Regions from separate parts of the Enterobacter sp. AC1 genome, predicted to be linked through region 2. Evidence: predicted binding sites of a transcription regulator. Region 2 holds the regulator's gene; the other holds the start of a gene.

Region 1 (3,604 bases), on a different contig from region 2:
TCAATCCAGTAGCCCTGCCAGCCGCTTTCACGCAGCTTTGGATAGATTTCGTTGGTATAATCGCCGCCCTGGCAGGTGACAATAATGTCGAGTGCCTTCAGCGCTTCCAGATCGTAAGCATCCTGCAACGTGCCTGTGGTACCACCAAAGGACGGAGCAGCCTGGCCGAGCTGGGAAGTGGAGAAGAAGACCGGGCGGATAGCGTCGAAATCGCGCTCTTCAACCATGCGTTGCATGAGTACAGAGCCGACCATACCGCGCCAGCCGATAAAACCAACGTTTTTCATAGCATTTTTTTCCTGCAGAGGGTGTGTGCTGTTTGTGCAAGCCAGTATTGAACTGGGATATGCTTCACATTACAAAATGCTGCCAAAGTCGCAAGCGAAATTAATCGATGATTGCCCGGCAATCAGAAATACAGCTAATCATCATAATAACCATAGAGAGTTTCAGGGATAATTTACATGAGTGAAATCATTTCCGCCGCGGTTTTATTGATTCTGATAATGGATCCGCTGGGCAACCTGCCAATCTTCATGTCGGTGCTGAAGCACACCGAGCCGAAGCGCCGCCGGGCGATCATGATCCGCGAGCTGCTTATTGCCCTGCTGGTGATGTTTATCTTCCTGTTTGCGGGTGAAAAAATCCTCGCGTTCCTGAACCTGCGCGCCGAAACCGTGTCGATTTCCGGCGGGATTATTCTGTTCCTGATTGCGATTAAGATGATTTTCCCGAGCGCGGAAGGCAGCAGCAGCGGCCTGCCCGCGGGTGAAGAGCCGTTTATTGTGCCGCTGGCGATTCCCCTCGTTGCCGGGCCGACCATTCTGGCCACGCTGATGCTGCTGTCGCATCAGTATCCGAATCAGATGAGCCATCTGGTGATTGCCCTGCTGATTGCCTGGGGCGGGACATTTATTATCCTGCTGCAGTCGTCGCTGTTCCTGCGCCTGCTCGGGGAGAAAGGGGTAAACGCGCTGGAGCGTCTGATGGGGCTGATTCTGGTGATGATGGCGACGCAGATGTTCCTGGATGGGATCCGGGCGTGGATGAAGGGCTAGGTAAAAGCAAAATGGCCACTGCGTGGCCATTTTTCGTGTTTGTTCCCTCTCCCCGTGGGAGAGGGCCGGGGTGAGGGCATCAGGCCGCAGAGGACTAACCCTTACGAATCAAATACCGGTACGGCAGCGCGTCGGTCTGCTGGGCGACCAGCTCATGCTCCATAAAGGTACAAAAACCGGGGATATCGCGCGTGGTGGCCGGGTCGTCGGCGACGATCAGCAGCGTTTCACCGGTCTGCATGTTGCGCACGGTTTTACGTACCATCATTACCGGTTCCGGGCAGCGAAGGCCCTGGGCATCGAGGGTGTGGTCTGGGCTGGAAAACAGGTCGGTCATGATCTTCTCGGTCAGGTAAAAACGGCTGTAGTTTACGCCCCGTTGCAGTCAATGCAAACCAGGTTAACGATTGCGTAAAAACTAACCATTGCAATGTCCTGTCAAAGCAGTATCATGCTGCGGTTTTTATTGGGTTCCCTCACCCCAACGTATAAAAAGGTCACAATATGACGCAGTTTTCTGAATCGCAGCGCGTAAAAGCGTTGTTCTGGCTTTCCCTTTTTCACCTGCTGGTGATTACCTCCAGTAACTATCTGGTGCAGCTCCCCATCTCCATTTTTGGTTTTCACACCACCTGGGGCGCGTTCAGTTTTCCATTTATTTTCCTCGCCACGGATTTAACCGTACGTATTTTTGGCGCACCGCTGGCCCGCCGCATTATTTTTGCCGTCATGCTTCCGGCGCTGTTTATCTCGTACGTGGTGTCCTCCCTGTTTTATATGGGAAGCTGGCAGGGCTTAGAGGCGTTAACCCACTTCAACCTGTTTGTTGCCCGTATCGCCGCGGCGAGCTTTATGGCCTACGCGCTGGGGCAGATCCTCGACGTACACGTGTTTAACCGCCTGCGTCAAAACCATCGCTGGTGGATGGCGCCCACCGCCTCGACGCTGTTCGGTAACGTGAGCGATACGCTCGCCTTCTTCTTCATCGCCTTCTGGCGCAGCCCGGACGCGTTCATGGCCGAACACTGGATGGAAATCGCGCTGGTGGACTACTGCTTCAAGGTGCTCATCAGCATCGTCTTCTTCCTGCCTATGTACGGCGTGCTGCTGAATATGCTGCTGAAAAGGCTGGCAGATAAATCTGAAATCACGGCATTGCAGGCTGGTTAAGGGTTCGCTTTATCAGTTGTGATAAGATGATCGAATGAGCCGCTATGGCCGTTTATCGAAAGGAAGAAGTCAATGCGCAATCTGGTTAAATATGTCGGGATTGGCCTGCTGGTTGTGGGTCTTGCAGCCTGTGATAACAGCGACACGAAAACGCCTGCTCAGGGCGCATCCGCAGAGAGCAATGCGACCGGTCAGCCGGTGAATCTGATGGATGGCAAACTCAGCTTCTCTCTGCCAGCCGATATGACTGACCAGAGCGGCAAGCTGGGCACCCAGGCGAACAATATGCACGTTTACTCCGACGCAACCGGGCAGAAAGCGGTCATTGTGATTGTGGGCGACGACACCAGCGAAGACCTGGCCGTACTGTCCAAACGTCTGGAAGATCAGCAGCGCGGCCGCGATCCGCAGCTGCAGGTGGTTACCAATAAGTCCATCGAACTGAAAGGCCACACGCTGCAGCAGCTGGACAGCATCATCTCCGCTAAAGGCCAGACCGCCTACTCTTCTGTCGTGCTGGGCAAGGTTGATAACAAACTGCTGACCCTGCAGATCACCCTGCCTGCGGAAAACCAGCAGAAAGCGCAGACGGCTGCTGAAAACATCATTAACACCATCGTGATCCAGTAAGTCTTCACGATGATGACGTGGCCTCCGGTGCCTGCACCGGGGGCCATTTTTTTAGCCGCCACGTCAGCAACAGGGCGATAACCACCATGCCCGCCGCGGCAAGATAGATAACCGGAACCCCTGCCCAGCTCATCACTAGCCCCGCCAGCGGGCCGGTAATCCCTAAAGACATATCCATAAAGACCGTATAGGTTGCCAGCGCCGCCCCCTGGTTCTGCTGCGGCACGGCTTTGACCGCCACCACGCCCAGCGCCGGGAAGACCAGTGAAAAACCCGCCCCCGCGAGGAACACGCCCACTTTCGCGACCCAGGGCACCACGGCGATTCCGGTCAACAGCAGCCCGACAATCTCGAACGCAAAGCAGATCATCGCCACATTCAGCCCGCCCAGACGGTTGATACCGTTAGGGAAAAGTAAACGTGCGCCCACAAACGCGCAGCTGAACAGGGTTAGCGCAAAGGCTGCGCCGTCCCAGCCTTTAGCGTCATAGAACAGGGTAATAAAGGTTGCAATGACACCGAAGCCGGTGGTCGCCAGCGCCAGCGCCATGCCGTACGGCCAGACGCGCCCCAGCACCGCCCGAAACGGCAGCGGCTTGCCCTTGCTGGCCTTCACCTTCGGGCGCGGCAGCGCAAAGAGGATTGCCACAAGCGCGACAGCCATGATGGTGATGGCCAGTCCATACAGGCCGCCAAACGCATAGCAGGCCACGCCGAGCGGCGCACCGAGCGCCATCGCGCCGTAG
Region 2 (3,604 bases):
AGGAGGCGTATTTAACAACGCCGCTCAGGTGTGGAACCACACCTTCTACTGGCACTGCCTGGCACCGAATGCCGGTGGTGAGCCTGCCGGTGAACTGGCTGCCGCCATCAACGCCGCATTTGGCAGCTTCGCGGATTTCAAAGCGAAGTTCACCGATGCCGCGATCAAGAACTTCGGCTCTGGCTGGACGTGGCTGGTCGAAGAGGCTGATGGCAAACTGGCTATCGTTTCTACGTCTAACGCGGGCACCCCGCTGACCACCAGCGCTAAGCCGCTGATGACCGTAGACGTTTGGGAGCACGCTTATTACATTGATTACCGTAACGCGCGCCCGAACTACCTGGAGCACTTCTGGGCGCTGGTTAACTGGGACTTTGTGGCGAAGAACTTCGCCGCGTAAGAGACACGCAGAAGGGTTCGCCCTTCTGCGTTTTTGGTTTATTCAGCAGCGCAGGCTGCTTCTGGCTGTTTACGACCCGACATCATCACCAGCAGCAGGCCGAGCGCGGCAATGATTGCCCCCATCACCGGCACAAAGCTGTACCCCAGTCCCCCTGAAATCACGGCCCCACCGGCCGCCGCACCGAGCGCATTGCCCAGGTTAAAGGCACCAATATTGACCGAAGATGAAAGACCCGGCGCTTCATGCGCGACGCGCATCACGCGCATTTGCAGCGGTGGAACCACGGCAAAGGTCGCGGCACCCCAGACGACCATCGCAATGGCGGCCCCATACTCATTACGCGCCAGCCACGGAATGGCGATCATGATGACAATCAGCAGGGTTAAGAAGCCCTTCAGCGTCCCGCTCACGGAACGGTCGGCAAATTTCCCACCCAGATAGTTGCCAATCGAGAAGCCCACGCCAATCAGCACCAGCATTGCGGTAACAAAGAGAGGCGTCGCGTGGGTGATGTCATGCAATACCGGCGAAATGTAGGTGTAAAGGGTGAACATCGCCCCTGCCCCCAGGACGGTGGTGAGCAGCGCGGAGAGCACCTGCGGGCGCATCAGCACCGACAGCTCTCTGCGCACGTCAGGACGTTCCCCCGCGCTGCCTTTCGGCAAGGAGAAGAACAGCGCCACCATCGCAATCACGCCAAGCCCGGCGGTCGCCAGGAAGGACATACGCCAGCCGATCGCTTCACCCAGCCAGGTTGCCGCAGGCACCCCGCCAATGTTGGCAATCGTCAGGCCCATAAACATGGTTGCCACGGCGCTCGCCTGCTTGTGTTTTGACACCACGCTTGCCGCCACGACCGACCCCAGCCCAAAGAAGGCACCGTGGTTAAGGCTGGTCAGAATGCGAGACAGCATCAGCGTGGTGTAGTCCGGCGCGATGGCGGAAAGCACGTTGCCCAGGGTGAAAATCGCCATCAGGAAAATCAGCGCATTGCGGCGCGCGCGGTGCGAAAGCAGAAGCGTCATCAGCGGCGCGCCAACCATCACGCCGATGGCGTAGGCGCTGATTAACATGCCTGCAGCAGGGATCGAGACGTCCACGCCCCGGGCAATAACAGGCAGTAACCCCATCGGGGAGAATTCAGTGGTGCCAATCCCAAAAGCGCCAATCGCCAGGGCCAGCAGGGGAAAATTGATTTTCATGCGTCAACTCCGGATGCCGTGTCATGTGATGACACAGAACAAAGAAGCCGAAAGCATGACATTAATCACAAAAAATGAGAAGTTAACAAAATGGCAAAAGATTTTTGCATGAGAAGTAACAATTGGGGCGATCGGGAGGGAGAACGCTCTCCCTCCGCGTAAATCAGTGCAGCGCAGCCGTCAGACCGGCAGCCACAATCAGAGCCAGCACAATAACGGTGGTGAACAGCGAAAACTTCAGATCGGAACTCATCAATTTTTCTCCTTTTAATCCCCCCACGAAAAGTGAGCCTGCTCATTTTTGCACAGTTTACGTCAAAAATCTTCCTGGATTTAAACTGATAAACACTTTACCTCTTCCCCTTTTCATCAAGATAGGACAAAATTCCACGCTAAATTTATTAGCGTACCGGCCATTGACCCCCTCCTGACGTCCCGTGTCGTTTTCCCGGCGTGCCGCAACTCAACATTGCGAAATAAGGGTGAGAGAAGGCAAACGTTTACCTTCAAGTATTTCAGGAGTTTAGGATATGGTCTGGAGTGACATTTAATGGCAACAATTAAAGACGTAGCAAAACGCGCAAACGTTTCCACTACAACCGTATCACATGTAATTAACAAAACCCGCTTCGTGGCGGAAGAGACGCGCAATGCCGTCTGGGCCGCGATCAAAGAGCTGCACTATTCGCCAAGTGCGGTCGCGCGAAGCCTCAAGGTTAATCACACCAAATCCATTGGATTGCTGGCCACCAGCAGTGAAGCGGCCTATTTTGCCGAGATCATTGAAGCGGTAGAGAAAAACTGCTTCCAGAAAGGCTATACCCTGATTCTGGGCAACGCGTGGAACAGCATTGAAAAACAGCGCGCCTACCTGTCGATGATGGCGCAAAAGCGCGTTGATGGCCTGCTGGTGATGTGTTCCGAGTATCCGGAGTCCGTACTGTCCATGCTCGAAGAGTATCGCCATATTCCGATGGTGGTGATGGACTGGGGCGAAGCGCGCGCGGACTTCACCGATTCCGTTATCGATAACGCCTTTGAAGGCGGCTATATGGCCGGTCGCTACCTGATCGAACGCGGTCACCGCGAGATTGGCGTGATCCCGGGTCCGCTGGAACGCAACACCGGCGCGGGCCGTCTGGCCGGTTTCATGAAAGCGATGGAAGAAGCGCTGATCAACGTGCCGGAAAACTGGATCGTGCAGGGCGACTTTGAGCCAGAATCGGGCTACCGTGCAATGCAGCAGATTGTTTCCCAGCAGCATCGTCCGACCGCAGTGTTCTGCGGAGGCGACATCATGGCCATGGGCGCGCTCTGCGCCGCCGATGAGCTGGGTCTGCGCGTACCGCAGGATATTTCCGTGATCGGGTATGACAACGTGCGTAACGCGCGCTACTTTACGCCAGCGTTGACCACCATTCACCAGCCGAAAGATTCGCTGGGCGAAACGGCCTTCAACATGCTGATGGACAGGATCGTCAACAAGCGTGAAGAGTCGCAGTCCATCGAAGTTCACCCGCGCCTTATCGAACGCCGTTCCGTTGCGGATGGTCCGTTCCGCGACTACCGTCGTTAATCGCTCTACGGGGCCAGCTACGCTGGCTCCCGTAACCACTCCCGGTTCAGCGTTTCGCTGTCTCCCAGATAATCCAAAAGCCAGGCCATGGCGGGCGAGACGTCATTTTGCTGCCAGGTGAGGCAGCAGGCCGCATCCGGGAAGGGATTCTCCAGCGTCAGTTCAACCCATTCTCCGGTATCGATCCTTGGGCGCGCAAAGTGCACGGGCACCATCGCGACGCACAGCCCGGCGCTGAGGCACGTCGCCGACGATTCCCAGTCAGGGGCCACCACCCGGCGCTGGTTATCCAGAAGCCAGGTGATACGCTTGGGCAATGAACGGGAGGTATCTTCCAGCACCAGCGACGGCCAGTTGCGTAGCGTATCGTCGCTCAACGGCCCTTCCATTGCCGCCAGCGGATGATCGCGAGCCACCACGCAC

Evidence for each region. The regulator PurR, encoded in region 2, represses purine synthesis genes. The targets are predictions, from matches to a motif close to CANGCAAACGTTTGCNTG.
Region 1: the regulator PurR is predicted to act here: its motif matches at 1,455-1,472, upstream of tusA (sulfurtransferase TusA).

What each region holds. Positions count from the first base shown of each region.
Region 1 covers NZ_JBNDIZ010000008.1:119,411-123,014, forward strand. The annotation lists gene asd (aspartate-semialdehyde dehydrogenase) at 1-287, opposite strand, end outside; gene yhgN (NAAT family transporter YhgN) at 465-1,058, shown strand; gene tusA (sulfurtransferase TusA) at 1,153-1,395, opposite strand; gene M2433_RS20080 (7-cyano-7-deazaguanine/7-aminomethyl-7-deazaguanine transporter) at 1,563-2,228, shown strand; gene M2433_RS20085 (DcrB family lipoprotein) at 2,301-2,858, shown strand; gene M2433_RS20090 (MFS transporter) at 2,863-3,604, opposite strand, start outside.
Region 2 covers NZ_JBNDIZ010000001.1:915,370-918,973, forward strand. The annotation lists gene sodB (superoxide dismutase [Fe]) at 1-400, shown strand, start outside; gene M2433_RS04360 (MFS transporter) at 439-1,605, opposite strand; gene M2433_RS04365 (YnhF family membrane protein) at 1,769-1,858, opposite strand; gene purR (HTH-type transcriptional repressor PurR) at 2,156-3,181, shown strand; gene punR (DNA-binding transcriptional activator PunR) at 3,199-3,604, opposite strand, start outside.